4 regions of the Blastococcus sp. SYSU DS0828 genome follow, and region 1 is predicted to be linked to each of the others. Evidence: riboswitches for the same ligand, from Rfam matches in the RefSeq annotation. Region 1 holds a riboswitch; each other region holds the start of a gene.
What was found. A riboswitch is a leader RNA that binds a small molecule or an ion and turns the genes downstream of it on or off. The one in region 1 is predicted to bind cyclic di-AMP.
Positions count from the first base shown of each region.

Region 2: linked by a shared signal. The riboswitch ahead of ACI79Q_RS01300 (hypothetical protein) and the one ahead of ACI79Q_RS12245 (aggregation-promoting factor C-terminal-like domain-containing protein) in region 1 are both predicted to bind cyclic di-AMP.
Region 3: linked by a shared signal. The riboswitch ahead of ACI79Q_RS08735 (murein hydrolase activator EnvC family protein) and the one ahead of ACI79Q_RS12245 (aggregation-promoting factor C-terminal-like domain-containing protein) in region 1 are both predicted to bind cyclic di-AMP.
Region 4: linked by a shared signal. The riboswitch ahead of ACI79Q_RS03500 (LysM peptidoglycan-binding domain-containing protein) and the one ahead of ACI79Q_RS12245 (aggregation-promoting factor C-terminal-like domain-containing protein) in region 1 are both predicted to bind cyclic di-AMP.

Region 1 covers NZ_JBJHAK010000013.1:60,114-67,710, reverse strand. Annotated here, with positions in the region: gene pntB (Re/Si-specific NAD(P)(+) transhydrogenase subunit beta) at 1-1,020, shown strand, start outside; gene ACI79Q_RS12265 (STAS domain-containing protein) at 1,067-1,468, shown strand; gene ACI79Q_RS12260 (hypothetical protein) at 1,571-2,005, shown strand; gene ACI79Q_RS12255 (sulfite exporter TauE/SafE family protein) at 2,008-2,739, shown strand; gene ACI79Q_RS12250 (hypothetical protein) at 2,743-3,126, opposite strand; gene ACI79Q_RS12245 (aggregation-promoting factor C-terminal-like domain-containing protein) at 3,369-4,232, opposite strand; cyclic di-AMP (ydaO/yuaA leader) riboswitch at 4,443-4,569, opposite strand; gene ACI79Q_RS12240 (class I SAM-dependent methyltransferase) at 4,687-5,343, opposite strand; gene ACI79Q_RS12235 (GNAT family N-acetyltransferase) at 5,390-6,391, opposite strand; gene ACI79Q_RS12230 (SDR family NAD(P)-dependent oxidoreductase) at 6,432-7,268, opposite strand; gene ACI79Q_RS12225 (flavin-containing monooxygenase) at 7,268-7,597, opposite strand, start outside.
Region 2 covers NZ_JBJHAK010000001.1:272,614-280,210, forward strand. Annotated here, with positions in the region: gene ACI79Q_RS01270 (mechanosensitive ion channel family protein) at 1-51, opposite strand, end outside; gene ACI79Q_RS01275 (WhiB family transcriptional regulator) at 262-600, shown strand; gene ACI79Q_RS01280 (protein adenylyltransferase SelO) at 644-2,107, shown strand; gene ACI79Q_RS01285 (hypothetical protein) at 2,176-2,331, shown strand; gene ACI79Q_RS01290 (protein kinase domain-containing protein) at 2,367-4,247, opposite strand; gene ACI79Q_RS01295 (SDR family oxidoreductase) at 4,481-5,227, shown strand; gene ACI79Q_RS01300 (hypothetical protein) at 5,250-6,134, opposite strand; cyclic di-AMP (ydaO/yuaA leader) riboswitch at 6,389-6,536, opposite strand; gene ACI79Q_RS01305 (bifunctional 3'-5' exonuclease/DNA polymerase) at 6,705-7,597, opposite strand, start outside; gene ACI79Q_RS01310 (hypothetical protein) at 7,585-7,597, shown strand, end outside.
Region 3 covers NZ_JBJHAK010000008.1:71,903-79,499, reverse strand. Annotated here, with positions in the region: gene ACI79Q_RS08755 (acyl-CoA carboxylase subunit beta) at 1-684, shown strand, start outside; gene ACI79Q_RS08750 (DUF3145 domain-containing protein) at 869-1,369, opposite strand; gene ACI79Q_RS08745 (maleylpyruvate isomerase N-terminal domain-containing protein) at 2,153-3,046, shown strand; gene ACI79Q_RS08740 (TVP38/TMEM64 family protein) at 2,980-3,729, opposite strand; gene ACI79Q_RS08735 (murein hydrolase activator EnvC family protein) at 3,762-4,988, opposite strand; cyclic di-AMP (ydaO/yuaA leader) riboswitch at 4,999-5,154, opposite strand; tRNA gene ACI79Q_RS08730 (tRNA-Ile) at 5,315-5,388, shown strand; gene ACI79Q_RS08725 (heparin lyase I family protein) at 5,790-7,079, shown strand; gene ACI79Q_RS08720 (SGNH/GDSL hydrolase family protein) at 7,189-7,597, opposite strand, start outside.
Region 4 covers NZ_JBJHAK010000003.1:115,707-123,303, forward strand. Annotated here, with positions in the region: gene ACI79Q_RS03480 (YceI family protein) at 1-86, shown strand, start outside; gene ACI79Q_RS03485 (GNAT family N-acetyltransferase) at 180-707, opposite strand; gene ACI79Q_RS03490 (hypothetical protein) at 774-1,115, shown strand; gene typA (translational GTPase TypA) at 1,217-3,109, shown strand; gene ACI79Q_RS03500 (LysM peptidoglycan-binding domain-containing protein) at 3,176-4,045, opposite strand; cyclic di-AMP (ydaO/yuaA leader) riboswitch at 4,066-4,159, opposite strand; gene ACI79Q_RS03505 (DUF5994 family protein) at 4,539-5,039, shown strand; gene ACI79Q_RS03510 (NAD-dependent epimerase/dehydratase family protein) at 5,118-6,110, shown strand; gene ACI79Q_RS03515 (sulfite exporter TauE/SafE family protein) at 6,142-7,122, opposite strand; gene ACI79Q_RS03520 (sigma-70 family RNA polymerase sigma factor) at 7,429-7,597, opposite strand, start outside.

The sequences.
Region 1 (7,597 bases):
ATCCACTCCGGCGAGGTCGTGGTCGGGGTCTTCATCGGCGCGGTGACCTTCACCGGCTCGATCGTCGCCTTCCTCAAGCTCTCCGCGCGCATGAAGAGCAACCCGCTGATGCTCCCGGGGCGCAACTGGCTGAACCTCGGCGCACTGGCGCTGTTCGCCGTCCTGACCGTCGTCTTCGTGGTCGAGCCGAACCTGCTCGTGCTGTCGGTCGTGACGGTCCTCGCCCTGGCGCTGGGCTGGCATCTGGTGGCCTCGATCGGCGGCGGTGACATGCCCGTCGTCGTCTCGATGCTCAACAGCTACTCCGGCTGGGCCGCTGCCGCATCGGGCTTCCTGCTGGGCAACGACCTGCTGATCATCACCGGCGCCCTGGTCGGCTCCTCCGGCGCCTACCTCTCCTACATCATGTGCAAGGCGATGAACCGCTCGTTCCTCTCGGTCATCGCGGGCGGGTTCGGCAACGAGGGCGCGGCGGCCGCCTCCGACGTGGACTACGGCGAGCACACCGAGATCTCGGCCGAGGAGACCGCAGAGCTCCTGCGGAACGCGAAGTCGGTGGTCATCACCCCGGGCTACGGCATGGCGGTCGCCCAGGCGCAGAGCGCCGTCGCCGAGCTGACCCGCAAGCTGCGTGCGCAGGACGTCGACGTGCGCTTCGGCATCCACCCGGTGGCCGGGCGCCTGCCCGGGCACATGAACGTGCTCCTGGCCGAGGCCAAGGTGCCCTACGACGTCGTCCTGGAGATGGACGAGATCAACGACGACCTCGCCGACACCTCGGTGGTGCTGGTCATCGGCGCCAACGACACCGTCAACCCGGCCGCCACCGACGACCCCACCAGCCCGATCGCCGGCATGCCCGTGCTGCGGGTGTGGGAGGCCGAGCACGTGGTCGTGTTCAAGCGGTCCATGAACACGGGCTACGCCGGCGTGCAGAACCCGCTGTTCTTCCGGGACAACAGCCGGATGCTCTTCGGCGACGCCCGGGAGCAGGTGGAGGCGATCCTCAAGGCGCTGTGAGCCGTTCGGCCTGGCCCGCCGCCCCCGAAGCGCCTACGCTGTGCACATGCACGCGCACGTTCCGCTGAGCGAGGGCGCGTCGCCGCGGGGGTGCGACCACGTGCGCCCGGCGGCGCAGCTCAGCGCACCGTCCGCGCCGCCGGCCTTCCGCGCCTACGTCGACCGGTACGGGATTGCGCTGGTCGGGGACCTCGACGTCGCCTGCGCGGAGCGGCTGGCGGGGATCCTGGGGGCCGTCCCGATCGAGGGCGACGCCTGCACCCTGGATCTTTCCGGGCTCCGGTTCGCCGACGTGGCCGGCTGCCGGGCGATCGCCCGCTGGGCCCGGTCCCTGGCCGACGCCGGAGTCCGGGTGGAGCTGCGCGACGCGCCTCCGCTCGTCCAGCGGGCCTGGCAGCTGCTGGCGCTCGACCGGTGGGCGCGCGTCGCGTTCACCGACGCCGCCTGATCGACCGCGCGCAAGGGTCCCCACCGCCCGGCGCGGCCGGTCGCCGGCGCTACGCCCGGTCGCCGGGTTGCGCCCGCGGCACCGGTCGCCGACGGTTGCCAGGTGGATCCCTTCCGCGGTCTCGGCATGCCCCGCATCCCCGGGTTCGGCGAGCTGCTCGCGCTGCTCCAGGCCCAGACCGAGGCGCTCTCCCAGCTCCCCCGGACGCTGGCCGACCTCAACGGCACGGTCCGCGAGCTGACCGCCGCCACCACGTCCGCCCGGGAGACGATCGCCTCCGCGCAGCGGATCACCGAACGCCTGGAGAGCCTGCTCGAGGAGTTGGAGGAGCCGGTGCGGGCGCTGCGCCCCGGCATCGAGCGGGTCGGTCGCGTGCTCGACGACCCCGCCGTCGACACCGTGCCCGAGACGCTGCGCCGGATCCACGACGACCTCATGCCCCTGGTCCACGGGCTGCGCCAGGCGCAGAGCCGGGTGGGTTCGGTCACCGGCCTGCTCCGTCGTCGTCCGCCGGAGGACGAGGACGACGGCTACTGAGCGTGGAGCTGGCCACCGACCCGCTCGCACTCCTGGCGTGCGGCCTGGCGGTGCTGGTGGCGTCCGTCGTCCAGACGGCGACCGGCATGGGCTTCGGCCTCCTCGCCGGACCGCTGGTGCTGCTGGTGCAGCCCGCTCTCGTGCCCGGCCCGCTGCTGGTGGGCACGCTGACCGCGCTGCTGCCGGTGGTGTGGCGCGAACGGTCCGCATTGGAGCTCGACAACCTCCGCGGTGCGATGCTCGCCTCGGCCCCCGGCGTTGTCGCTGGCCTGGGGCTGGTGCAGGTCATCGACGGCCGGTTGTTGGGGATAACGGTTGCTGTCGTCGTGCTGCTCGCCTGTGGCGCGTCGCTCGCCGGGGTGCGGTTGCCGGGCGGGCGGCGCGCGCTCACCGTCGCCGGCTTCGCCTCCGGGACGCTCTCGACTGTCGCGGCGACGCCCGGACCGCCCCTGGTGGTCACCTACCGCGCGCCCACCCCGGCCGCCCAGCGGGCGAACCTGTCGGTGTTCTTCGTCGGGACGACGCTGCTGTCCCTCGGCGTGCTGGTCGCCGGCGGCGAGCTCGACGGGGGCGGGCTGCTCACCGGTGCGGGGCTGGTGCCGTTCGTGCTGACCGGCTTCCTCCTCGCCGGACCCCTGCGCCGGCGGCTGGCCCTGCCGGCCATGCGCCGCGCCGCCCTGGTGCTGTGCCTGCTCTCCGGCGCGGTGCTGCTCGTCAGGTCGCTGGCGGGCTGACCGTCACTGCTCGACGGGCGGCTCCCGGCGCACGATGTCGCCGACGGCCTCCTCCAGCCGCGCCCAGGTCGTGCTCCACTCGACCAGGGGGTCGAGGATCCGCTCGAAGACGGCGAGCTGCTGGTCGAACGCGTCGAGCTGAGCGCGCATGGCGGCGATCGAGGTGCGCTGCGCGGTCACCATCTCCTTGACGGCGCGCAGCTGGGCCGCCGACATCGCCCCGGGCGGGCTGGGCAGGGCCGGCAGCGGGAGGCGGGACGTCGCATTCCCGGCGAGGTTGCGGGCGCGATCGGAGAAGAACCGCAGCTGGTTCACGAACTCGTCGATCGACCGCCCGACGATCCCGCTCTGCGGGGTGGTCCGGTCGGCGTCGTCGGCCTCGGTCATCGCTCCCCCTCCGTGCACGCTGCACCGACCTTAGGCCTGGAGCCGAGGCTCGGCTGCGCTGAGCCGACCCCGGGCATTGGAAGCTCTACCTGCGTCCTCGGGGCCGACGACGCAGGTAAAGCCTCCAATGCCTCAGCGGGGACGCCCCCGTCCGAAGACCACCCCGAGCGTGGTGACGTGCTGGAACGGCCTCGCCGCAGGGTCCCGCCCCGCGCGGGCGAGGGGCGGGGGCAGAGGCCCGCTCAGTACCAGCCGGTGGCCTGGGAGTGCGACCACGCGCCGCACGGGGAGCCGTAGCGGTTGTTGATGTAGATCAGGCCGGCGTCGATCTGCCGGTAGCCGTCGGAGGTCTTGGCGATGCCGGTCCCGGCCCAGGTGGAGTCGAGGAACTGCGCGATGCCGTAGGCGGTGCTCCGCGGGTTCTGGGCGTTCGGGTTCCACCCGCTCTCCTTGCCCCACAGGCTCTCCAGGCAGCTGAACTCGCTGCCCGAGCCGCCGAGCTTGCCCATCGCGTACTCCTGGAAGGAGCCGGCCGGGGCCGCGGCGGCCGGCGCGGGAGCGCTCCGGGCAGGAGCCGGAGCCGGGGCCGGGGCCGGGGCTGGTGCGGCCGGCGCCGGGGTGCGGGCGGCCTGCTCCCGGGCCGCCTGCACGCGGGCGGCCTCCTCGGCAGCGGCCTTGCGGGCGGCCTCCTCGGCAGCGGCCTTGCGCGCGGCCTCCTCCTCGGCGGCGCGGCGGGCGGCCTCCTCGGCGGCACGGCGGTCCAGCTCGGCCTGCTCGGCCGCGGCCCGCGCCTCCGCTGCGGCGGCCTGCTCGGCCGCGCGCTCGCTGCGGCTCGCGGCCAGCTGGCCGAGGGTGTCGGCCGCGGCCACCGTCACGTCGGGCGCGGGGGTCTCGTCGGTGATGCCGAGCTGCTCGGCGACGCTGACGGAGGCCAGCTCCGGCTCGGCCTGGGCGACCGGCTCGTCGGCGACGACGCCGTTGGCCAGCAGGCCGCCTGCCGCGGCGACCGCCAGGAGCAGCAGCGCGGAACGGCGGACCGTCTTCGTCGAACGGCGCCCGGTCGTGGGGCGGAGAGCACGGGTGATCGAGGTGGCGCGAAGGTTCATGGGGAGGAACTGCTCCAGGGGCAGGGGGCGGCAGGGCCGGCGACGGCGGCGGGAACTGCTGCGGGGATGGTCGAGGGGCAGCGGTGTCGGGCGTACGCCCGGGCGCTCAGCGCGGGGAAGGCGCGCGCGAGGCTCCGTACCGGCTGCGGTTCCGTGCAAGGTGGGCCCGCAGGCTCGCCATGCGGCGGCTCTCCGTTTCTTCCGTCGTGCCGCCTACCGGGTTAGCTGACGGATTCGGGCGGGAAGCGGCCCTACCCGCGCCAGGACGTGCCCCGGCGCGCGATTCACCCCAGTACTTCGGTGGGTCCCCGGCTCGCCCTCGGCGGGCGACTCGGCGGCGCCCGGCGGACCTCCCCCGGATGGGGAGAGAACGACCGGCCGGGCGGGACCCACGGTAACCAGCGTTATCCGTTCGTGACAATCCCCTGGCGGGAAAAGGAACGGGAGGTGACCGTCAGGGGAGCCGCCAGACCGTGGTCCGGCGCACCGGCACCGGCCCGGTGGGCGACGGCTCGGTGTCGGGCACGTCGTAGACCGCCAGCGCTTCCAGCCGGTCCTCGGGGAGGTACACCCGCCCGGGATCACCGATCAGCACCTCGGCACCGCCGGCCCGGGCCGCCTCGAGGAAGGGCAGCACCCGGTCGGTCATCTCCCGGTCGTAGCAGACGTCGCCGGCGAGGACGACCGCGACGTCGGGCGGCTCGCCCCCGAGCACGTCGCCGGCGGGCGTGATGCCCGGGGTGCCGTTCCGCTCGGCGTTGACGGCGATCGCGGTCAGCGCGAACGGGTCGACGTCGCTGGCGAGCACCGCGGTCGCGCCGGCCAGGACCGCCGCGACCGCGACCAGGCCGCTGCCCGCCCCCAGGTCCAGCACGGTGCGCCCGGCCACCAGGCCGGGGTGGTCGAGCACGTGGCGGGCCAGCGCCTGGCCGCCCGGCCAGGCCGCGGCCCAGAACGGCGGGTCCGTGGAGGTGCGCCCGTGCTCGGCCTCCATCGCCTCCCACAGGGCGACGACGTCGGCGGCGACCAGCAGCTCCACCTCGGGCACCAGGTCCGGCCGGACCGGCCGGGTGTGGGCGCGGACGAACTCCGCAGGGATGGAACGGTCCACCCCGGCAGTCAACCGCACGCGGCCGGCGGCGGTGGGACCGCCCGGCTCAGAGACGGGTCGACCAGGACGACAGCGCGCCGGCGGGGCGGAAACCCAGCGCCTCGTTGACCGCGACCATGGGCGTGTTGCCCTCGGAGTTGTAGGTGCTGATCCGCCGGACGCCGGGGAACCCCGCTGCCAGCTCCCGCAGCACGGCCGCCTTCATCCGGGCGCCGAGCCGGTGCCCCCGGTGCTCACGGAGCACCAGCGTGCCGCCCTGTTGGGCGAGCGCCGGCTGGGCGAGCGGGATCTGCAGGTCGGTGAAGCCGACCAGCCGGCCGCCGATCACCGCGCCCGCGCTGAGCACCGTCCGGCCCCGGGCGACGTGGGTCCGCTCGTACTCGCGGATCCGGTCCCCGTCCCACTCCTCCTCCCCCACCGGCAGATCGCCGTGGGGTGCGTCGGTGGTCATGCGCCGCTCCAGCAGCGCCCGGTCGGCCAGCAGCGCGTCCGGGGTGCGGTCCCGCCAGGTGACGATCTCGTACCCGGCGCCGGCCGCGGCCTCGAGCGCCCCCAGCCGGTCCTCGTCGACCGGCAGCACCAGTTCCCGGCGGGTCTCCACCAGGTCGCAGGACCAGCCGTGCCGCTCGGCGAAGGCGCGGCCCGGCGCCCCGGGGCCGGGCTCGTCCACCTCGCTCACCAGCGAGTTGCGGCCGTGCGCGGCGGCGAGTACCCGGGCCTCGGCCAGCAGCGCGCTCCCGAGGCCACGGCGCCGGGAGGCCGGGTGCACCGCGAGGTCCACCACCGCCAGCGTCGGGTTGTCCTTGCGCGGGAGGATCAGCCGGAGCGCGCCGGCGACCGCGCCGTCCACCAGGGCGGCCCGGTGGGTGCCGTCCCGGGAGCCACCGGGCGCGACGAGCTCCCGCCCCAGCGCGACGTCCTCCTGCGCCGGCCGGGGCGGGTCCTGCGGCCGGGCGGCCCGGCCGGAGGCGGCCCACACCTCGCACCAGGAGGGGAAGAGGTCGTCGTCGGGGCCGAGCTCGACGATCCGGCAGGAGGGGTCGGTCACGTCCCCGTTCTACTGGCACCGGCAATACCTTTTCCGGCGCTCAGCCCCTCGGCCGCGCGGTCGCCCGGCGAGCGATCAGCCGCCAGTAGGTGCCGGGCAGCAGGCGGACCAGCACGTCGGGCACCGTGGCGCTCCAGCCGATCAGCAGCCGGGGGCGGCGGCGCTCGACGGCCGCCACGATGCGGGCGGCGGCGTCCTCCGGCGGCATCCGCAGCAGCTTGGTGAACTGCGCCCGCCCCTTCTCGTACTCCTCCACCGAGACGCCCGCGCCGGTGCGGGCGCTCTCGGCGATCCGCGTCCGGATCCCACCCGGGTGGACGACCGTGACGCCGATGCCGTCGTCGGCGAGCTCGTGGCGGAGCGCCTCGCTGAACCCGCGGACGGCGAACTTGCTCGTCGCGTACGCGACCTGCCCGGCCGGGGCGAAGATGCCGAAGACGCTGGAGACGTTGACGACGTGGGCGCCGGGGTGGGTCTTCAGCACGGGCAGCAGCATGTGGGTGAGGCGGACGACGGCGCGCAGGTTCACCGCCAGGACCCACTCGAAGTCCGCCAGCCCGATCTGGTCGAAGCGACCGCCCAGGGCGACCCCCGCGTTGTTGACCAGCAGCGTGGTCTCGGGGTGCTCGGCCACCAGCGTCCGGGCCACCCGCGCTGTCGCCTCGTCGTCGGCCAGGTCGACCACGTGCGTCGCCACCCGCAGGGCCGGGTGGTCGGCGGCGATCCGCCCGGCCACCGCCGCCAGCCGGTCGGCGTCGCGGTCCAGCAGCACCAGGTGGCTGCCCCGGTCGGCCAGCTGCGCGGCCAGCGCCTCGCCGATCCCGCTGGCGGCGCCCGTGACGACCGCCGTCCCGCCCGCGAAGGCGTAGGGCCCCATCAGGCCACGACCCGATCCGCGTGGGCGGCTGCAGGCACGCGCGGCTGGAAGGTCATGCCCTCGTCCTCCAGCGAGCCCCGGCGCATCATGGCGACGTCCCGCAGGTAGTTCTGGTGCAGCCGCCAGGGTGTGCGGCGCCCCTGCTGCGGCAGGCCGGCGAGGCTGCGCTGGACGTAGCCCGCCGCGAGGTCGAGGAAGGGCGCTCCCCCGCCCTCCGGCGGGGCGACCGGCGTGGCCGACGCGTAGCCGTGCTCGTCGAGGTGGTCCAGCAGGCGGCAGACGTAGCGGTTGACCAGGTCGGCCTTGAGGGTCCACGAGGCGTTCGTGTA
Region 2 (7,597 bases), on a different contig from region 1:
GAGCTCGTCCTCGGCCGCCAGGAGTGGGATCAGGGCATGCTGTCCGGCCACCCCCGGAGGCTAGGCAGCGCCCGCGTATCCCGCTGCGCGACACGGGTCGGCGACGGCGACAGGACACAACTGGCCAAACGGACGAGACGGTTTCGTACGGATTCTGCCAGTGCCGACGCGACGCCTCCTCCGTAACGTCACAGGTAGCAAGCAGGCCGTACCGGTCCGTCACCGCGCCTGCCACCGGCCACCGTTCGAGGAGCTTCCCCCGTGTCTTCCTTCTCCCGCCCCGTCCTCACCCTGGTCCCCGGCTCGGCCACCGAACACCTCGCGCCGATCGACGACGCCCCGGCCTGGCCGGCCCTGCCGGCGGCCGACGACGCGTGGCGGCTCGATGCGCTCTGCGCCGAGACCGACCCGGAGGCGTTCTTCCCCGAGAAGGGCGGGTCGACCCGGGACGCCAAGCGCGTCTGCACCGGCTGCCCGGTGCGGGCCGAGTGCCTGGAGTTCGCGCTCGCCAACGACGAGCGGTTCGGCATCTGGGGCGGCCTCTCCGAGCGGGAGCGCCGCCGGGTGCGCCTGCAGCGCCGCGACACCATCAGCGCCTGATCGTCCCCGGCCGCCCGCCGGTGATCCTCGTACCCTCGGAGGGGTGACCTCCGCGCCGGTACGCACCGTTGCCCTGGACGACCGCTTCGCACGGGACTTCCCGGAACTGGCGGTCCCCTGGCGGGCCGAGGAGGCTCCCGACCCGCGGCTGCTGGTGCTCAACGAGCCGCTCGCCGCGGAGCTGGGTCTGGACGCCGCATCGCTGCGCAGCGCCGAGGGCGTGCGCCTGCTGGTCGGCAACCTGGTCCCCGACGGCGCCACACCGGTGGCGCAGGGCTACGCCGGGCACCAGTTCGGCGGGTTCACCCCCCGCCTGGGCGACGGACGCGCACTCCTGCTCGGTGAGCTCACCGGCCCCGACGGAGCGCTGCGCGACCTGCACCTGAAGGGCTCCGGCCGCACGCCGTTCGCCCGCGGCGGCGACGGCCTGGCCGCGGTGAGCCCGATGCTGCGCGAGTACGTGGTCAGCGAGGCGATGCACGCCCTCGGCATCCCGACGACGCGCGCCCTGGCCGTGGTGGCGACGGGCCGCCCGGTGCGCCGCGAGACCCTGCTGCCCGGCGCCGTGCTCGCCCGCGTCGCGAGCAGCCACCTGCGGGTGGGCAGCTTCCAGTACGCCACCGTCCTGGGCGACGTCGAGCTGCTGCGCCGCCTCGCCGACCACGCCATCGACCGTCACCACCCCGACGCAGCCGGCGCCGAGCACCCGCACCTCGCCCTGTTCGACGCGGTGGTCGCCGCCCAGGCCGAGCTGGTCGCCCAGTGGATGCTGGTCGGCTTCGTGCACGGCGTGATGAACACCGACAACACGACCATCTCGGGCGAGACCATCGACTACGGCCCGTGCGCCTTCCTCGACGCCTACGACCCGGCCACCGTCTACAGCTCCATCGACCACAGCGGGCGCTACGCCTACGGCAACCAGCCCGCGGCCGCCCAGTGGAACCTGGCCCGGCTGGCCGAGGCGCTGCTGCCGCTGCTGTCCGACGACCAGGACCGGGCCGTCGCCCTCGCCGTCGAGTCGCTGGGCCGCTTCGCCCCGCTGTACCAGACCGCCTGGACCGCCGGGATGCGCGCCAAGCTGGGCCTGCCCGACGACGTCGAGGACACCGTCGTGCGGCCGTTGGCCGAGGAGCTGCTGGCCTTGCTCGCCCGGGACCACGTCGACCTCACGGCGTTCTTCCGCGGGCTGGGGTCGGCGGCGCGGGGGGACGTCGAGCGCGTCCGGCTGCTGTTCCTCGACCTCGCCGGCATCGACGACTGGCTGGGGCGCTGGCGGGCGCTCGCCCCCGACGCCGCGGCCATGGACGGCGTCAACCCGGCGTACATCCCGCGCAACCACCTCGTCGAGGAGGCCCTGGACGCGGCGACCGACGGCGACCTGGCGCCGCTGGAGCGGCTCCTGTCCGTGGTGACCGCCCCCTTCGACGAGCGGCCGGGGCTGGAGCGCTACGCGGAGCCCGCCCCGCAGGACTTCGGCGCCTACCGCACCTTCTGCGGGACCTGAGCATGGGACCGGAACCGCCGGCCCCGTCGCGACGGGTTCACCCCGGCCGCGCCGGGTAGTCGCGATCCGTGCCACGAGAGATGGACCCCCGGGACCCGGACACCCTGTACGCCGAGGGGCCGGTGGCCCCCGAGCCTCCCGACGACGACGTCCCCGACACCTCTCCCCTGCCCGACTCCGGCGGCACCGGTCCCGGGCCGGACGACCTCGACCGGCTGCTCTGACGGCCGGCCGACCGGCCGGTGCCGGTGCCGGTCAGTCAGATCCGGGCGGCGGGCGCCACCTCGTCGCCGGCCGGCTCCGTCGCCGTGGCGGGGGCGTCGTCGTCCTCGTCCTCCGGGGCGGCGGTCTGCTCACCGGCGTCCCCGTCGTCCTCCGGCGGGGTGGTGGACCCGGTGTCCCCGTCGTCCTCCGGCGGGGTGCTGGGCTCGGTGTCCCCGTCGTCCTCCGGCGGGGTGCTGGGCTCGGCGTCCCCGTCGTCCTCCGGCGGGGTGCTGGGCTCGGCGTCCCCGTCGTCCTCCGGCGGGGTGCTGGGCTCGGTGTCCCCGTTGTCCTCCGGCGGGGTGATCGGCTCGGTCGTGCCCCCGTCACCGTCGGGCGGGCTGCTCGGCCCGGCGATGACCTCCCCGTCCTGCGGCGGGGTGCTCGGGCCGGCGGCATCCCCGGCGGGGGGCGTCGTGGGCGTGCCCGTCGCCGGATCCGCGCTCTCCTCCGCCGGGCCGCGGGTTGACGCGCCGCTCGGCACCGGCTCCTCGGCGACCGGCACCTCCGGGGCAGGTGCCACGGGCTGGGGGCGTCCCACCGGGATGGCACCCCCACCGGTCGACGGCGCCACCTCCGGAACCGTCACACCCGGCCGGACAGCGACACCGAGACGCACCTCGTCGCCGGGGAGCAGCATGCCGGCGGCCGGCTCGAGGCGGGTCACCGTGCCCGGGGCCTGCTCCGCGGTCACGTCCTCCTCCTGCCGCACCGTCAGCCCGAGCGCGCCGAGTTCAGCGGCCACCTCGGCGGCCGGGCGGCCGAGGTACTCCGCCGGCGCCAGCACGACGCCCGCGGCTGCCGAGGGGGTCGAGACGGCGCCGGCGGACCGGCCGGCGCCCGCGTCCCCACCGGGATCCGGGATGATCCACAGGGCACCGCCCCCGAGCAGGAGGAACGCCGCCAGCGGCGTCGCGACGGCCAGGGCCGGACGGCGGCCGGCCCTCCCGGGCGCCGCCCGGGTGCCCCGGGACGGGGGGCGCGCCGCCCGCACCGGGCGCGTGACCAGCGGCCGGCGACCCGGTGCGGTCCCCGCCGGTCGGTGGATCGCCTCCTCGATGGCCGACAGGAAGGCGCCGCCGTCCCGCGGCCGCTGCGCCGGGTCCTTGACCAGGGCGGCGTCGATCAGGGCGCGCACGCCGGGCGGCAGCTCGGCGGGAAGGGGCTCGGGGTGCTCCTGCACCTGCTTGAGCGCGACCGTGACCGGGTTGTCGCCGTCGAAGGCGGCCTGGCCGGCCAGCGACTCGTAGCCGACCAGACCGAGGGCGTAGACGTCGCTCGCCGGGCTGACGTGCTCGCCCCGGGCCTGTTCGGGCGACATGTACTGGGCGGTGCCGACCACCTGCCCGGTGCCCGTGATCGGCGCGCTCCCCGCCGACCACGAGATCCCGAAATCGGTCAGCTTCACCGTGCCGTCCCGGCCGAGCAGGATGTTGGCCGGCTTGACGTCACGGTGGACCACGCCGGCCCGATGGGCCTCGGCCAGCCCGGCCGCCGCCTGCCGCAGCAGCGAGAGCGCGGCGGCGGTGTCCAGCGATCCCACCTCGGCCAGCCGGGCCGACAGCGGAGGCCCCTCCACGAGCTCCATCACCAGGTAGGCCAGCCGCTCGCCGGTGTCCTCGGCGGTCGTCTCCCCGTAGTCGAGGACCGCGGCGATGTTGGGGTGGCTCAACGCCGCCGCGTGCCGGGCCTCGGAGCGGAAGCGCGCCACGAACTCCGGGTCGTCGGCGTACTCGCTGCGCAGCACCTTGACCGCCACGGACCGGTGGAGCTGCAGGTCGCGCGCCCGCCAGACCTCACCCATCCCGCCGACGGCGATGAGCTGCTGCAGCTGGTAGCGGCCGTCCAGGCACCGTCGGCTGGTTCCGGCCGTGGTCACTCCCGAGTCCCCTCGTGTCGGTGCCGAGAGGGCGCCTCCGCGCTCCCCCGTACTCGTACGTCCTGCAGGTGTGCCCGCCCGGAGGGGGTCTGAACCCCGGCGGAGCCGACGAGGTGGAACCCGGCCGGCCCCACGCGCCGCCGCGGTGCCGGCCGCGGATCCGCCTGCGGGCTCTCGTACCGTGCGTGCCGGCCGGTCGCAGCGGCCCGCCGCACCGATCGACAGGAGCACCCATGAACACCGGCGTCGTCCTCATCACCGGCGCGAGTTCCGGCCTGGGCGAGGAGATGGCCCGGCAGTTCGCCGCCCGCGGCCACGACCTGGCGCTCTGCGCCCGGCGCACCGATCGGCTGGACGCCCTCGCAGCGGAGATCCGCTCGGCCACCGGCCGGCGGGTGGAGACCGCGGCGCTCGACGTCACCGACGCCCAGGCCGTGCCCACGGTCTTCACCGCGTTCGCCGCGGCGTTCGGCTCGATCGACCGGGTGGTCGTGAACGCCGGCCTCGGCAAGGGCGCGCCCCCGGGCACCGGCCGGGCCGAGGCCAACCGCGAGACGGCGATGACGAACTTCGTCGGCGCGCTGGCGCAGACCGAGGCGGCGCTGGAGATCTTCCGCCGCCAGGGCCGCGGGCACCTCGTGCTGATCTCCTCGATGTCGGCGCTGCGCGGCATGCGCCGGTCGATGACCACCTACGCCGCCACCAAGGCCGGGGTCGCGTCCCTCGCCGAGGGGCTGCGGGCCGAGCGGATCCCCGGCCTGGACGTGTCGGTGATCTACCCCGGCTACATCCGGTCGGAGATGAACCAGCACGTGCAGCAGCGAACCCGGTTCATGGTGGACACCCCGACGGGCGTCCGCGCCATGGTGGCCGCCATCGAGGCCCGGCGGGCCACGGCCTACGTCCCCGCGTGGCCGTGGGTGCCCATCGGGCTGGCCATGCGGGTGCTGCCGCTGTCCGTGGTCCGCCGGCTCACCTAGGCACGGCCGCGGGGCGGTGGGGTCAGTTGTAGTTCACGTGCACGTGGTCGAAGTGGTTGGCCGTCGCGCTGCCCCGGTTCTCCATCGCCTGCCACGAGCCGCCCGGGGACGAGAGCATCCGCTGCTGCCAGATCAGGTAGTCCACGCCCAGCTCGGCCCAGTGGGCGCGGTGGTAGGCGACGATCGCGTCCCCGAGGGCGGCGTCGGACATCACCATGTAGTCCAGCGCCAGGCCCGAGGGGTGCCCGCCCGGGTCGGCGGCGCTGGCCCGGGTGCCGCCGAGGGTGATCCCCGCGGCGCCGGGCACGTTGCTGACCACCGCGTCGGCCGCGGCCTGGGTCTGCGGCTTCACGCTGCCCGCGGTGTTGGAGATGCGGGCGACCGCCGTGGCCGCCACCGAGGCGGCGGTGGTGGCGGCGGCCCGGGCCTCCTGTGTGGGCGTCGCCGCGGCGGGGGCCGCGGCCGCCCGCTCGGCGGCTGCGGCCTCCTCCGCTGCCTTCTCCTCGGCAGCCTTCGCCTCGGCCTCGGCGCGGGCGGTGGCCTCCGCCTCGGCCTTCTGCCGGTCGAGCTCGGCCTGGTCGGCCGCGGCCTGGGCCTGCTGGGCCGCGACCTGCTCGGCCTCGCGGCTGCTGCGGCTGGCCGCCAGGTCCTGCAGCGGGGCGAGGTCCTCGGCGACGTCGACCGGGCCGGAGCGGGAGGTGAGCCCGAGCTCCTGGGCGACGCTCACCGACTGCGAGGTGCCGGCCTCGGCCTGGGCGCCCGGGTCCACGCCGACGAGGGTGTTGACCAGGAGGGCACCGGCGGCGGCGACCCCGAGGTAGAACGCCGGACGGCGGAGGCCCGAGGGCGGGCGACGGCGGAGGGCGAGCGGGCCACGACGGCCCGAGGTGGTGGTGCGGGGATCCATGGGTTCGGGGTGCTCCGTTGGTGCGGCGGGGTCGGCCGGGCGAGGCGGACCGCGAGGGATGCGGGCTGCGGACCGGCGCCGGGTCGCGGGGCCACCGGGCACCGGCGGCTCGGCCGGCGGTCATCGCTGGTGGGGGCGACCGGCGGGACGCCGGGTGCGCGTGCGGTCAGGTCCGGGGACGCACCGGGGGGCGGCGGTGCCGGCGGGCGCGGGATGGTGCGGCGGTGCAGGGGCGCGCCATGCGGCGGCTCTCCGTTTCTTCCGTCGTGCCGCCTACCGGGTTAGCTGACGGATTCGGACGGGAAGCAGCCCTACCCGCACCGGGACGTGCCCGGTGCGCGATTCACCCCAGAACTTCGGTGGGTCCCCGGCTCGCCCGCAGCTCGAAGGCGGCGGGCGACTCGGCGGCGCCCGGCAGACCCTCCCCGGATGGGGAGAGAACGATCGACCGGGCTCCGCCACGGTAACCGTCGTTATGCAGTCGTGACAATGCGGGAGCGGTCACTTCCGCAGATCGTGACGCGTGTCGCGCCACCGTGCCGGCCCCGTCGGTGGTGTACGGCAGTCCGTTCAGCCGGCGTCGGCCCAGGACCGGACGACGGCGACGTCCAGCGGGAAGTCCACCGGGAAGGCGCCGAACAGCAGCCGCCCGGCCGTGGTGGCCGCGGCGCGCACCGCCTCGACCACGTCGCCGGCCAGGTGCTCGGGGGTGTGCACGACCACCTCGTCGTGGAGGAAGAACGCCAGGTGCGCCCGGGTCCCCAGCGGCCCGTCGCCGCCCAGCCGCCAGAGCCGGTTGCGGAGGTCGGCCAGCCAGCACAGCGCCCACTCCGCTCCGGTGCCCTGGACGACGAAGTTGCGGGTGAACCGGCCCCAGGCGCGGCGGGCGCGGTCACGGTCCTCCCGGGAACCGGCCTGCTCCGCGGCCTCGCCGAGCCCGTCCGCCCGCTGCGCCCAGGCCGCGCTGGGCGACGGCGACCCCCGGCCCAGCAGCGTGTGCACCACCTCGCCGCGTTCGCCGGCCCGGGCGGACTCCTCGACCAGGCCGATGGCGCGCGGGTAGCGGCGGGCGAGCCGGGGCATCATGCGGCCGCTCTCCCCGCGGGTGCCGCCGTACATGGCCCCGAGGATGCCCAGCTTGGCCTCCGCCCGGGTCGCCACCGCGCCACCGGCGACCATGCCCGCGTAGAGGTCCGAGGCCCGCGCCGCCTCGGCCATCGCGGTGTCCGCGCTCATCCCGGCGAGCACCCGGGGCTCCAGCTGGGCCACGTCGGCGACGACGAATCGCCAGCCGTCGTCCGCGACCGCCGCGGGGCGGATCAGCGTGGGCACCGAGAGTGCACCCCCGCCGTTGGACGCCCACCGACCCGTGACCACCCCACCCGGCAGGAAGGCCGAGCGGAACCGCCCTCCCTGCACCCAGGCCTCCAGCCAGCTCCAGCCGTTGGCCGTGAGCAGCCGCA
Region 3 (7,597 bases), on a different contig from region 1:
AAGCCGCTCGTCTCCTCGGTGCTCGACGAGCCGGGCCTGGAGCTGCACCCCCGGTTCGCGCCCAACGTCGTCACCACCCTGGGCCGGCTCGCCGGGCGGACGGTCGGCGTGATCGCGAACAACCCGCTGCGGCTCGGCGGCTGCCTGGACTCCGCGTCGGCGGAGAAGGCGGCGCGGTTCGTGCGCATGTGCGACGCCTTCGGCATCCCGCTGGTGGTGCTGGTCGACGTGCCCGGCTACCTGCCGGGCGTGGGCCAGGAGTGGGACGGCGTCGTGCGCCGCGGCGCCAAGCTCCTGCACGCGTTCGCCGAGGCCGTGGTCCCGCGCGTGACGCTGGTGACCCGCAAGTCCTACGGCGGCGCCTACATCGCGATGAACTCCCGCTCGCTGGGCGCCACGAAGGTGTTCGCCTGGCCCGGCGCCGAGGTGGCCGTCATGGGCGCCAAGGCGGCGGTCGGCATCCTGCACCGGAAGAAGCTGGCCGCCGCCCCGCCCGGTGAGCGCGAGGCGCTGCACGCGCAGCTGGCCGAGGAGCACGAGCGGATCGCCGGCGGGGTCAACCGGGCGCTGCAGATCGGCGTCGTCGACGAGGTGGTCGAGCCGGCCCGGACGCGGCAGCGGCTCATCGAGGCGCTCGCCGGAGCACCGCTCGGTCGCGGGGCGCACGGCAACATCCCGCTCTGACGAAGGACCCCGTCCTCCTCACGCCTCGCACGCTCGGCGCGAGCCTCTGGACGGGGCCGTTCCAGTACCTCACCACGTGGAAAGGCCGTCCCGGCGCCGCTTCCCCGACGGCGCCCGGACGGCCCGCTCCAGGCTACGACGACTCCCCGACCAGGCCGGGAGTGTCGTGCCCCGATCGTGACCTTCAGACGACCTGGTGCAGCCAGGTGACGGGGCTGCCGTCGCCGGCGTGCCGGTAGACCTCCAGGTCGGCGTCCCACGCGGCGCCCAGCAGCTGGTCGACGCCGTGCCGGAACGCCTCGACGGAGGACGCCGTCGCCGCGAGGTGCCGCAGCTGCTGCTCGGTGACGATGAGGTCGCCGTTGGCGCTGGTGGGCGCGCGGAAGACCCCGTGCCCGGGCACGTAGGACATGCGCTCGCCGTCGTTGCCGTGGCTGGCTTCCTCGGTCACCTCGAAGCGCAGCATCGGCCACGCGCGCAGCGCAGCCACCAGCTTGGCGCCGGTACCGGGCGAACCGGTCCACGCCACTTCGGCACGGTAGGCACCGTGCGCCGCGGGCTGCTCAGCCCACGACAGGGAGACCGGCGCGCCGACGACGCGTTCCAGCGCCCACTCGACGTGCTGGCAGAGCGCCTTCGGGCACGAGTGCACGAAGACGACACCCTGGGTTGACCGTCGCTGCACCGGGCACCTCCATCGACTCGATCGGTCTCGTCTTCCCCTACGGACCCATCGATTCGGTGACGCGCCGTTATCGGCAGTGGCGGAGCAGGGCTCCCGCGACAAGTTTGCACGATGGTGCCCCCATCGCGCCAGCCCGGCTGCGACTCCTGGGACGAAAGTGACAGTTGCGCTCGCCCGGCCGCCGGTGCACCGCTTTGTCGCTGGTCAGCGGGCAATACCATCTGTTACTGGCGGCGTCCACATGCGTCAGCGAATTCACAGGTCCGCCCGGCGGGCCGGAACCATACCGGCCCACGAGGGCTCGGAACGCGAGCGGCCGCGCCCCAGAGCGTCGTTACGCACGGTAGTCGGCGTCCGGGGCGCTCATCCACCCCCAGACGCCTGCGACCAGCGCGTCCTTCTCGCCGCCGACCACGGTGCGTAGCGTCAGGGCCACGCGGCGTGGACGGATCCGGCTCAGGAGTCCAGGACCCCCACCCGGTCGCCGCCGGTGCTCTTCGCCCGGTACATGGCGACGTCGGCCCGGTGCACAGGTCCTCGACGTCGTCGCCCGGCTCGGTACAGGCCGGACCGCAGGCCGACCAGCACGGCCGGGACCGCCGGGCGCGACCGTCGTCCGCAGGCGTGGCCCCAGCCCGCTCGGCGGTCGCGCGCCGGTGTCTCGCTCACGGAGGGGCGATCGGTCCGCGCCCGCCGCCGCGTGACGGCGCGCTCACCCGGGCGGGTGACCGGCGCCACGGTGCGCCGTGCCTGCCTCGCGCGGCCTCCGGGTAGGGCCTCCGCGTGGGCGGACACCAGGGCATGGCCGAGGCGGGCCGCGACGCGGTCGCGGGGATGGTGCTGGACGCGTGGGACGCCTTCCTCGCGCAGGCGGAATCGGTGGACCTCGACCGCCGGTCCCGGCTCCCCGGGTGGCGGGCCCACGAAATCTGCGTGCACCTGGGCTGCTGGGACGACCACACCGCCCTGCCCGACCTCATCGCCTCGGCCCGGACCGGCGGCGCCGGCACGCCCCCCGACCCGGACGCGGTCAACGCTCGGGTGACCGCCGCCCACCGCGACGCCTCCCGTGCGGAGGTGCTGGCCGCCCTGCGCCGCAACCGCGAGGCGACGGCCCGCTACCTGACCGACGAGCCGGTGGAGCTCGACACCGCACCCGCGGTCTCGGTCGTCGGCCGGTTGCCGCTGCTCAGCGTCGTCCTCGGACAGGCCTACGAGCTCGCCGTCCACGGGCTGGACCTGGTGTCCTGCGGTGCGCCACCACCGCCTGGCCCCGTGTTGCAGTCAGGGCTCGCGGCGCTGACCGACGTGACCGGCGCACTGGCCGCCTCGTCGGGCATCGCCGGCCGCGTCAGCCTGGTGACACCCGACGGCGGCTGGGGGTTCACCGCGGACGACGACGGGTGGCGGGTGCGACGGGTGCCGCCGGGTGTCGTCGAGGGCCCGGCCGTGGAGGCAACCCCCGAGCTCCTGCTCGACGCCGCCGCCGGCCGGGTGAACCCGGTACCGGCGGTGGCCCGCCGCAGACTGAAGGTCCACGACGTGCCCGGGCTCCTGCAGCTGGCGCCGATCGTCCAGCAGGTGCCGGGCATCCCGGGCGGACCGATCCTTCAGCTGGCCGCCCGCACCGTGGGCGGGGCCGGCGGCGCGCTGGGGCGGTTCTTCGGCGGGCGCTGACCCGCGTCCTCGCCCACCTGCTCGCCGGTGCGGGATCGGTACCTCGACACGGCCGCACCGGCAAGCAGCAGCAGCACCAGCACGATGACCACCGGGGCGACCGTGGCGGTCGGCATCCAGGCGACGACCGCGCCGGCCGAGGCGCCGGCGCCCACTTGCACCACCGTGCCGGGTACCAGTCCGACGGCGGTGGCGATGCCGTAGGTCAGCGGCCGTACAGCGCTCAGGCCCGCCGCGTAGTTGACCAGGACGAAGGGCACCATCGGGACCACCCGGCTCAGCACCACCGCGACGAAGCCCCGGTCGCTGGAGAACCGGTCCACGCGGCCGAGCCGCGGCCCCGCCAGCCGCTCCACGGCCGGGCGACCCAGGCCCCGCGCGAGCCAGAACGCACCGGTCGCCGCCAGGAAGGCACCGGTGTAGGCGACCGCGAAGCCCGCGCCGAACCCCAGGACCGCTCCGGTCAGCGCCGCCAGCACCGACCGTGGGACGGGCGCGAGCAGGACCACCCCCTGCGCGGCGATCAGCAGCAGCCACGTCCGGAGGCCGCCGCCGTCGGCCCACGAGCGGACCTGCGCCAGGGTGGGCACGTCGACGGCGAGGGCGGCGACCACGCCGGTCGCGAGCAGCGCGACGAGGAGCCACGCCCGCAGCCACGGGCTCGCCCCCGCCGTCGTCCGCACGTGCTCATCCTGACCGATGGCGTCAACCAGCCTCAGCCGCAGCTGCCGCCGAGGGTGATGCCGCGCTGGGCCAGCCACGGCACCGGGTTGGACCGGTTGGCGTACAGGCCACCGAGGTGCACCTCGAAGTGCAGGTGCGGGCCGGTGGACTGGCCCCGGTTGCCCACCTCGGCGATCTGCTGCCCACCGCTGACGACCTGGCCCGGCGAGACGAAGAACTGGTTCACGTGCCCGTAGACGGTGATGGCCCCGTCGTGGTGCTGGATGGCGACGGCGAGGCCGAACCCGCTGGCCGGCCCGGCCTGCAGCACGACCCCGGGCTCCGGCGTGAAGATCGGGGTGCCGATCGGCGCGGCGATGTCCACGCCGAGGTGCTGGGTACCCCACCGGCTGCCGTAGCAGGAGGTGACCCGCCCCTGGGTGAGCCGGCCGGCCCCGGCGGTCGCGGGAGCCGCCGCCACGGCCGCCTGCTCGGTGGCCTGCTGCTCGGACCAGGCGGCGACGGGGTCGGCCGTGCCGCGGAGGCTGAGCATGCGGATCTCCGCCTCGCGCAGCTGCTCGTCCAGCGCCGCCTTCTCGGCGGTGAGCGCATCGAAGTCGGTCTGCGCGGCCGCGAGGAGGGCGTCGACCTCCGCCTGCATGCCCTGGGCCTTGCGCGCTGCGGCATCCCGCTCGGCGACGGCGGCCTTCGCCTCCTGGTCGAGCCGGGCCTCGCGGGCCTCGGCCACCCGCAGGTCCTCGAGCACCTGCGCGCGATCCTCACCGAGGAGATCGAGCGTCGCGGCCTGCTGGAGGAGCTCCCCCGGGCCGTCGGCGTGCAGCACCATCTCCAGCTGCTTCATGGACTTGTCGCTGCCCATGTAGGCCTCCCGGCCGAGGGCGGCTACCTCACCCTGGGTACTCGCCACGGCCTCCCGGACGGCGGCGAGCTCGGCGGCGATGGCGTCGGCGTGCTCGCGGGCGCGGTCGAGCTCGGCCTGCGCGGCGAGCACGGCGCCGCTGGCCTCCTCTGCCCGGAGGGTGAGCTGCTGCAGGCGCTCCTCTGCGTCGCGCACGCGCTGCTCGATGTCGGCGACCTCCGCCTCGACGCGGTCGTGCTCGCTGCGCGCGTCGCCCGGCGCGGCCGCCGCGGTCGACGTCCCGAGCAGTGCGAGCGCCAGCAGTGCGGTGGCGGCGGTGGCCGCCCGACGGGTGCGGCTGAGGGCCCGGCGCGCGGGCGCGGCCGGGACGTGGTGGCGCAGGTGGTGCGAGGTCGCCAAGGCGACGGTCTCCGTTCCTCTATCCGCCTACCAGGTCAGCTGACGGGTTCGGGCCGGAACATGCCCTACCTGCCTGCCCGTGGTGGCGCAGGCGGGATTCACCCCAGAGAACGTGGGTCCCCGGTCCCCGCGGCGGTGAGGCCGCAGAGTTCGGCGGGGCCCGTCCGAGCCCCCGGGTTTCGGGAGCGGGATCGGATGGGCCGCGAGAGACGGTACAAGCGGATCGCCCGAATGTCACAGGGGGGTAACGGACCTTGTCAGTTCGCCCCACCGGCCCCAGGACGTGGCTGCGGCGCCGCGGCGCCGTCTGGCAGGCTGGCGGGTCCGGGGCGGTAGCTCAGCTGGTCAGAGCATGGGACTCATAATCCCTGGGTCGTGGGTTCGAGCCCCACCCGCCCCACCTCTCCCATGCCAGCGGTGTCGTGCCTGGCGCTCGCGCCTCCCTGTCCGCGTGAGCAAGGACACGGCTCCCAATGGGTGTAGGCGCCTCGGCGTCAGCGGTGCGCCACACCGGCGCCGCGGCCGGAAGGCGACCGGCGCGCCTCTGCACCGCCGCCTTCATGACGTGGCGTAATTGATGCGTGACAGAGCGTTCAGCCGCCGTCGGTTCGACCGGTGGTGTCACCGCCGCAGCCCCGGACGCGGCGTCCGAGCGGCATCTGCAGCGCCTGCCCGGCTCCCCTCGAGGGCCGGTCTCGTGCTCGCCGTCGCCACCGCCGTCCTGACCGATGCCGGCGGCGGCGTCCATGCCGCCGACCGCCTCGTCCAGACCCCGCTCGACCTGATCTGAGGACCGACGCCATGAACAAGCGCAACCTGGCCGTCCTGGCGGCCCTGACCCTGATCGGCGGCGCCGGACTCGCCGACGCCGTCCTGGCAGCCCCTCGGCCCGTCACATCGCACACGCAGGCCGCCGCCGTGCTGCTCCCCCCGGCCGATCTCACCGGCGAGGCCGTCGATCAGCGGGCTTCGCTGGACTGGACGGGGGTGCCCGGGGCCCGCGACTACCTCGTCATCGACGTCACCTCCGGCGCCGCCGGTCGCATCGTGGGCTCCACCGGCGCCACCGCCTGGACGTCGCCCCGGCTGCCGCTGTCCACCCCGCGGTACGCCTTCGTGGTCGTGCCGCGGGACCACGCCAAGGTGCAGGGTGAGCGGACGGAGCCGGTGCACATCTACCCCGGCGGCCAGCCGGCCGAGGCGGCCCCGGTCACCACGACGCCCCCGCCCGAGCCCACCACCACCGAGCCGCCGGCGCCGTCCACGGAGCCCACCACGCCCCCGACGACCACGACGCCGACGACCACGACGCCCCCGCCCGCGACCGAGCCCGAGCCCGAGCCCGAGTCCGAGCTGCCCGCCGTCCAGCCCACGCGGGTCTGGGGCTACGACGCCACGACGCTGGTCCCCGGCCCCTGGCCCGAGATCCACGCCCTCCGGTCGGACCAGTACGGCACCACCACGGCCAACCCGTACCCCGGCTCGGAGCGCACCGCCTTCTTCACCGTGCAGCGCGGCGACACCGGCTGGAACGGCACGCACGGCACCCTCCGCTCCGAGGTCCGCGACTCGATCGCCGCCTCCGGCGACGTCCGGCCCGGCGACGAGCAGTGGTGGGCCTGGTCCACGTTCTTCCCGGCCGACTTCGACTGGGACGAGCGCGGCCAGTTCCTGATCTACACGCAGTGGCACCAGACGGTGAACTCCGGCAACCCCAACGTGCACTTCTGGTCGGACGTGAACGAGAACCTCATGGTCGACGTCCGGGGTGGCACGGGCGGCAGGACCGCCGGCGACGCGCAGTACGTCCGGACCTTCAACCTCGGCACGATCGACAAGGGCGCCTGGAACGACCACACCGTCCGGTTCATCTGGTCCCCCGACCCGGCGAAGGGCCTCATCGAGGTCTGGCACCAGGGCGAGAAGGTCCTGTCCGAGCGGGTCGCCAACCTGTACGAGGGGCAGTCCGTCTACATCAAGCAGGGCATCTACTCGGCGGCCGGGACCTACCGGACGCACTACCTCCAGCACTCCCCGATCGGCTTCGGCCCGACGCGCGAGTCCGTCGCGTCACTGAACGCGATGGACTGACCTGCTCGGCTCGCCGGGTCCGGCGAGCAGGCCCGACCGTCATGGGGTCGCTGCCCGCAGTCCGGAGCTCTCCGGACTGCGGGCAGCGCGCGGCCCCTGTGGTCGGCGTCTAGGTCACGGCATCCGCCACCAGGTCGGCCAGGGCGCGGGCGCCCGCCTCCGTCGGATGGACCCCGTCCCGGGTCAGGTCGCGGTCACCCAGCACGCCGGCGAAGTCCACCAGCTCGACGCCCGTCCTGTCCGCCAGCCGGCGGACCGCGGCATTCAGGGCCGTGGCGTCCGTGTCCGTCCACGGCTGCACCGTCGCCAGCAGCACCGTGCCCGCGGCCTCCTGCCCCAGCCGGACCGCCCGGCGCAGGTTCGCCACCGTCTCCCTCGTCGGCACCCCGAGGCGGAGGTCGTTCGTGCCGGCCTGGATGACCAGGACGTCGACCCGCGGCGCGTCGGCCTCGAGACGCCCCAGCACCTCCGCCGCCGTCTCCCCGGCCACGGCCGCGTTCGCGCCGTCGGTGAACTCG
Region 4 (7,597 bases), on a different contig from region 1:
ACATGCCGATGGACGGCGGCGGTGTCGTCGTCGGCGACAAGATCAACGTCGAGCTCGAGATCGAGGCCGTGCTCCGCACCGCGTAAGGACCCCTCTGCCCCCGCGCAGGGGGCCGCTCCAGCACGTCGCGAGGGCCCCGGACGGTTCGCCGTCCGGGGCCCTCTGCGTCGGTCGGGGGGCTACGCCATCGCAGGGTTCAGCACCTGGAACAGGACGTGGTCCTGCCAGCGCCCGGCGATCCGGAGGTAGTGCGGTGCCACCCCGTACCGCTCGAACCCGTTGCGCCGGAGCACCCGCTGGGACGCCGCGTTGTGCAGCAGCGTGCCGGCCTCCACGCGGTGCAGGGCGAGGTCGGTGAACGCCCGGCGCAGCATCTCGGCGACGGCGCGGGTGGCCAGCCCGCGGCCGTTGGCGGCCGAGGCGACCCAGTAGCCGAGGCTGCCGGACTGGAAGGCCCCGCGCACGACGTTGTTCAGCGTGATCCGCCCGACCACCGCGCCGGAGTCGTCCAGGATGACGCAGGGGAGCGCGAGCCCGGCGTCGTGCCGCTCGAGGGCCGCCCGGACGTCGGTCCGCTGACCCGCCTCGGTGTACCACCGCTCGTCGCGGGCCGGTTCCCAGGGCGCCTGGAACTCCCGGTCCGCGCGGACGAGGTGGGTGAGGACCGGGGCGTCGTCGAGGGCCAGGAGGCGGGTCCGTGCGTACACCCCCGCGACCATGCCAGGCGGCCGGGCGGCGCCGCGGTCGACTCCTCGACAGGGACACTGGGGGACATGTCGACCTCCGCCCTCGCCCGGATCCCCGCCTCGCTCCTGGTCGCCGTCGGCCTCGCCGCCGGCTTCGGCATCGCCCAGGGCACCGGCGTCCGGGCGCTCGGCGGCGCGGTGTTCGCCGCCTGTGGGATCGGTGCCGCCTGGATCGCCGCCCGACGGCGGGGCCCCGCCGTCACCGCGGGGCTCGCCGCCCTCTACGTCGGCGCCTTCGTGCTCGCGCACGTGCTCGCCCTGGGCGCCGGTCTCCCCGCCTGGTTCGCGGTGAGTCTGGTCACTGTCGCCGCGGCCGGGGCCACCTACGGGGTGGTCGACAAGCAGCGAGAGGCGGTGTCCGCGCGCTGAGCACCTAGAGTGTAGGGAAGGTCGGGGCCCCGAAGGCTGTTGACCTGATGCCCGCGCGCGTCCGCGCGGCGCGCCCCCGAGCTCCCGAGGTGCCCTTCCGCATGCCCACCCGCAACGACCTGCGCAACGTGGCGATCGTCGCCCACGTCGACCACGGCAAGACGACCCTGGTCGACGCCCTCCTCCGCCAGGCCGGCGCGCTCGGCCGCGCCAAGGGCGAGGGGACGGACAACGACTCCACGCAGGACCGCGTGATGGACTCGATGGACCTCGAGCGCGAGCGCGGCATCACCATCCTCGCGAAGAACACCGCGATCCGCCTGGCGGACGAGGACGGCAACCCCGTCGTCGTCAACATCGTCGACACCCCCGGCCACGCCGACTTCGGTGGCGAGGTCGAGCGCGGCCTCTCCATGGTCGACGGAGTCGTGCTGCTGGTCGACGCCTCCGAGGGCCCGCTCCCGCAGACCCGCTTCGTGCTGCGCAAGGCGCTCGGCAAGGGGATGCCGGTCATCCTCGCGGTCAACAAGACCGACCGCTCCGACGCCCGCATCGAAGAGGTCGTCGACGAGTGCTACGAGCTGTTCATGGAGCTCATGGAGGACGCCGGCATGGACGCCGACGCCCTCGAGTTCCCGATCGTCTACTGCAACGGCCGCACCGGGCAGGCGTCGCTGACCAAGCCCGAGAACGGCACCGTGCCCGACAGTCCGGACCTCGGCCCGCTGGTGAAGACGCTGCTGGACACGATCCCGGCGCCGGAGTACGACGCCGAGGAGCCGCTGCGCGCGCAGGTCACCAACCTCGACGCCTCGCCGTTCCTGGGTCGCCTGGCGCTGCTGCGCATCCACTCCGGTGAGATGAAGCGCGGCCAGCAGGTCGCCTGGTGCAAGGTCGACGGCACGATCAAGAACGTCAAGATCACCGAGCTGCTGGTCACCGAGGGTCTGACCCGGACGCCGGCCGAGAGCGCCGGCCCCGGCGACCTGGTCGCCATCGCCGGCATCGAGGACATCATGATCGGCGACACCCTCGCCGACCCGAACGACCCGCGGCCGCTGCCCCCGCTGACCGTCGACGAGCCCTCGATCTCGATCACCATCGGGATCAACACCTCGCCGCTGTCGGGCAAGTCGGGCAAGAAGCTCACCGCCCGCCTGATCAAGAACCGCCTCGACCAGGAGCTGGTCGGCAACGTCAGCGTGCGGATGCTGCCCACCGACCGCCCCGACACCTGGGAGATGCAGGGCCGTGGCGAGCTGGCGCTGGCCATCCTCGTCGAGCAGCTGCGCCGCGAGGAGTTCGAGCTCACCGTCGGCCGGCCCACCGTCGTCACCAAGGAGATCGACGGCAAGCTGCACGAGCCCGTCGAGCGGGTCACCATCGACACCCCCGGCGAGTACGTCGGCACCCTGACCCAGGCTCTCGCGGTGCGCCGCGGCCGGCTGGAGAACCTGGTGCACCACGACACCGGCTGGGCGCGGATGGAGTACGTCGTCCCCTCCCGCGGCCTCATCGGGTTCCGCACCGAGTTCCTGACCGAGACCCGCGGCACCGGCGTGCTGAACAGCAACCTCGAGGGCTACGAGCCGTGGCTGGGCGACATGCGCGCCCGGCCGACCGGCTCGCTGGTCGCCGACCGCCAGGGCGTGGCGACGACCTACTCGATGTTCTCGCTGCAGGAGCGTGGCCAGCTCATGGTCCAGCCGGGCACCGAGGTCTACGAGGGCATGATCGTGGGTGAGAACTCCCGTCCGGACGACATGGACGTGAACATCACCAAGGAGAAGAAGCTCACCAACATGCGCAAGTCCACCTCCGAGGAGCTGGAGCGGCTGATCCCGCCGAGGATCCTCAACCTGGAGCAGGCGCTGGAGTTCTGTGCCGAGGACGAGTGCGTGGAGGTCACGCCGGCCGGCGTCCGCATCCGCAAGGTGGTGCTCGACCAGACCGAGCGCGGCAAGGCCAAGAACCGCAAGCCCAAGCCCAGCTGATCCGCCCATGACGCAGCGAGCCCCTGCCCGGTGATCCGGGCAGGGGCTCGCTGCGTCATGGGGCCGTTACGGCGCCGGCACGAAGGCCACGTGCGGGTGGTCCATGTGGTTGGCGGTGGGGGAGCCGCGGTCCTCCATGGGCTGCCAGGCCCAGCCCGTCCACGTCCCGGCGATCTGCTGCTGCCAGATCACGTACTCGACGCCGAGGCGCGCCGCGTTGTCGATGACGTACTGGCTGAGCGCGTCGCCCGTGGCCCGGTCGTCGTAGACCATGAAGTCGGCGGCGCGGCCCTCCGACGGGCTGTGGCCGGGGCGGGTGAGCACCGTCGGGATGCCGAACTCCGCGGCGACCTCCGCGACGGCGGGGCGCACGTGCGGTTCCCACGCGCCGTAGGCGGCGGTGTCGAGGGCCGGCCGGTCCGCGGCGCGGCTGGCACGCTCCGGGGCCGCCGACGGGCCGCCGACGAGGGTGAGTCGCTGCCCGACGCGCAGCACGTTCGGGTCCGCGCCGATGACCTCGAGGTTGAGGGCGTGCACGTCCTGCCAGGTGGTGCCGTGGCGGGCGGCGATGCCGCCCAGCGTGTCGCCCGGCTGCACCACGTACTCGCCGCCGGCGGGGGCGGGGGCGGCAGGGGCGGCGCCCGATCCGCCGATGACGAGGACCTGCCCGACGCGCAGGACGTTCGGGTCGGCGCCGATGGTGGCGAGGTTGTCGGCGTGGATGGTCTGCCACGAGGTGCCGTGGGCGGCCGCGAGCCCGCCCAGCGTGTCACCGGGGACGACCGTGTGCTCCCCGGGGTGGGCCTGTGCCGGACCGGCGATCGCGAGGGAGGCGGCCGCGGCGGCCGCGAGGACCACGGCCGGACGTGCCATGGCCGCCGCCGCCGCGGAGGTGCGGGTGGAGCGACCGGGTCGTGCCGTGCGGTGCTTGAGCATGGGGAAGCCTCTCGCCGCCTGCGGGGTTAGCTGTCGGGTTCGGGCGAGAGCTGCCCGGCCGCGTGCTGCGGCTTCACCCCGAGGCCGAGGGCCAGGATCTCGTGGGTTCCCCGCGCCTGCCCGTCGTGTGCACGGGTCCGGTGGCGGTGGGCAGGTTCGGCGGTCCGCCATCCGGGCCCACCCGTTGGTGGACGCAGCACGGTAGGCAGACCGCCGTCCCCGACGGCAAGGCCGCGGAGCCTCCATCGCGGGCGGCCCCGCGCGGACTGACTCGCCGTGGCCCGCCCCCGACTGCCCGTGTGCGGTGCTCGTACCGGCGGCGCACGGTCCGCGGCGCGGGCTCCGTGCTCGTCAGGTCACGAATCGTGATGACTGGCCGAAGCGGTCCGACGCGCCCGCCACGCCGTCGAGGAGTCTCGCCTCGCACCCGTCCTACGTTGACCTCGGAGCCGTCTCCCCGGCTCCCTGGGAAGAGGAAGGCGGCCGAACGCTCATGGCGACGATCACCCGTACGGTTCCGGCGATCGAGGGCTTCCGGGGTGGCATCGACGTCCGGGTGAGCCTGCGCGCCGACGCCGGATCGGGCGGTTCGGCGTTCGACGGTGCGTGGTTCCCGCGGAGCCGGGACCTCGCCGTGGAGCTGCCGGAGCTGATCGCGGCGCTGGAGCGGCGTGGTGTGCGGGTGGAGCGGTTCACCTACGCCCTCGACGCCTGGGAGCCGGCCCCCCGCAAGCTGGAGGTGCTGGGCCGCACGGTCCGCGCCGGCGGCTTCCGGAGCATGGACCCGCAGGTCGTCTGCCTCACCTGGGCCGGGGGGAACCGCCGGGCCGACCTGCTGGTCGTCCCGCCGGAGACCGACGTCCTCACCGGCGCCCGGGCGCTGCGGCTGTGCACCCGGCGGGGCCTGCCGTCCTCGCCCCAGATGGTGCTCGCCGCGGCCCGTTCCACGCCCCTTCCGCAGGTGCCCACGCTGCCGGTGTCCCGCGCGGTGTAGCGCTCGTCCGCCGACGGCGGATCCGCTGCCGGCGAACTCCCTGGACGCGCGGGCGCCGACCGGGCTGGAGTGCTCGGCATGAGACTCCTCGTCCTCGGCGGCACCCACTTCCTCGGCCGGCACGTGGTGGAGGCCGCGCTCGCTCGCAGGCACGACGTCGCCACCTTCACCCGGGGCCTGACGGGTCCGCCGCCGGAGGGCGCGCGGGCGCTGCACGGCGACCGCGACGACCCCGGCGCGCTGCCGCGCGCGCTGGGGGAGTGGGAGCCCGAGCTCGTCGTCGACACCTCCTGCCAGACCCGGGCCGCCGCCCGCAACGCCGCTGCGGCGCTGGGCGGGGTCCGCTCCTACGTCTTCGTGAGCAGCCTCAACGCGTACCGCAACTGGCCGCCGGGGCCGCTCGGCCCGGAGGACGGCGAGCCGACCTGGGACACCGAGGACGACGAGTACGGGCCCATCAAGGCCTTCGGCGAGCGGGAGCTCGCCGCCGCCGTCGGTGGCCGCTTCCTCGCCGCCCGTGCCGGCCTGATCGTCGGCCCCTCCGACCCGATCCACCGCCTCGGCTGGTGGCTGGAGCGCATCGCGAGCGGCGGTCGGGTGGTCGTCCCGGCCGAGGGCGTCGCCCAGCCGATCGCGCTGGTCGACGCCCGTGACCTGGCCGCCTGGCTCGTGGACATGGCCGGGCAGGGCCGCACCGGTGCGGTCAACGCCACGGGGCCGGCGGGCATGACGACCCTGGGCGGCCTGCTCGAGCTCTGCCGGGTCGTCACCGGGAGCGCGGCGGAGTGGGTACCGGTGCCCGAGGCCGACCTTCTCGCCGCCGGCGTCCAGGAGTGGCTGCACCTGCCGCTGTGGCTGCGCCACGAGGTCGCCCGCACCGCCTGGGACGTCGACACCACCCGGGCCGCCGAGCTCGGGCTGGCCACGCGGGCGCTGGAGGCGACCGTCGCCGACACCTGGGCGTGGCTGCGCACGCACGAGCGGCCGGCGCCGCCGGCGCACCGCCCCGCCGACCAGCCCGGACCCGGCCTCCCGGCCGAGCTGGAGGCCTTCCTGCTGGCCGGCCGCTAGGAGCAGCCGGCGGGTGCCGTGCGGCGCCCTGTCAGTCGCGGGGGGCGCTGGGCCGGCCCGCGCCGACCGGGACCTCGCGGGAGTCGGTGGCGTCGGCGGCCACGTTCTGCTCGGCCACCTCGGCGAGGGCGTCGGCCGACTCCAGCCGCGTGTCCCGCCGGTACTGGCGGTAGGAGTGGACGACGGCCAGCACCCAGACGACCGCGAGCACTGCGTAGACCAGGGCGCTGACGGCGTCGCCGGCGTCCACCCAGTCGCTGCGCAGCAGCGTGCGGGTGTTGGTGATCACGATCATCCCGCCGACCAGGGAGCCCAGCATGCGCGGCGGGATGTGCCGCACCAGCCACGCGGCGATCGGCGCGGCGACGAGGCCGCCGGCGAGCAGCCCGGCGACCCACAGGGGGTCGATGCCCGCCGAGCCCAGCGCCATCAGGAAGCCGAGGCTCGCTGCCAGCGCGACGAGGAACTCGGAGGTGTCGATCGAGCCGATGACCTTGCGCGGCTCCATGCGGCCGCTGGCCAGCAGCGCCGGCGTGCCGACCGGTCCCCAGCCGCCGCCCCCGGTGGCGTCGACGAAGCCGGCCACCAGCCCCAGGGGGGTGAGGAAGCGCCGGCGGATGGGCTTGCCGACGTTCCGCCGGTCGATGCCGCGCAGCGTGAAGCGCACCAGGATGTAGACGCCCAGCGAGACCAGGATCAGCGACATGACCGGCGCCGCGACCGACGTCGAGAGGCTGGACAGGAAGTGGGCGCCGGCGAACGCCCCGACCGCACCGGGCACCCCGACCTTGGCGACGACCTTCCAGTCGACGTTGCCGAACTTCCAGTGCGAGAGCCCCGAGGCGAGCGTGGTGCCGATCTCGGCGAGGTGGATGGTCGCCGACGCCGCGGCCGGGTTGGTGCCGATGGCCAGCAGCAGGGTCGTCGAGGTGACGCCGTAGGCCATGCCGAGGCTGCCGTCGACGAGCTGGGCACCGAACCCGGCGAGGGCGAGCAGGATCAGGGTCTTCACGGGCACTGGCTCCGGGGTCTCAGGACGCGGGCGCGCAGCGGCGACCGTGTGAGGCGAGGGCGAGACGTGGTGGCGCCGGGGAGGCGCGGGGGCTCAGCAGCCCGGACAGGCGGCGGTGCAGACGCGCAGCAGGTCGACGTGCCGGCGGCTCACCAGGAGCAGCATCGTCGTCCGCGTCACGGCGCAATGTCTACCAGATCGATGCACTTAGGCGCAGATCCGGTCCCGACGCGTGGGACGGCGGTGGCGGGTGCGCGCGATGGGCCCGTTGTGGCACGGCGAGGTGCGGGTGCCGGCGCCGCGCGCTCAGCTGTGCGCGGTCTCGCCCGGGCCGGCGTCCTCGCGCACCGCAGCGAGGGACTCCACGAGGTCGTCCCGGGCCCGCGCCACCCGGGAGCGGATGGTGCCGACGGGGCACCCGGCGACCTCCGCGGCCTCGGCGTAGGGCAGTCCCAGCAGCTGCGTCAGCACGAAC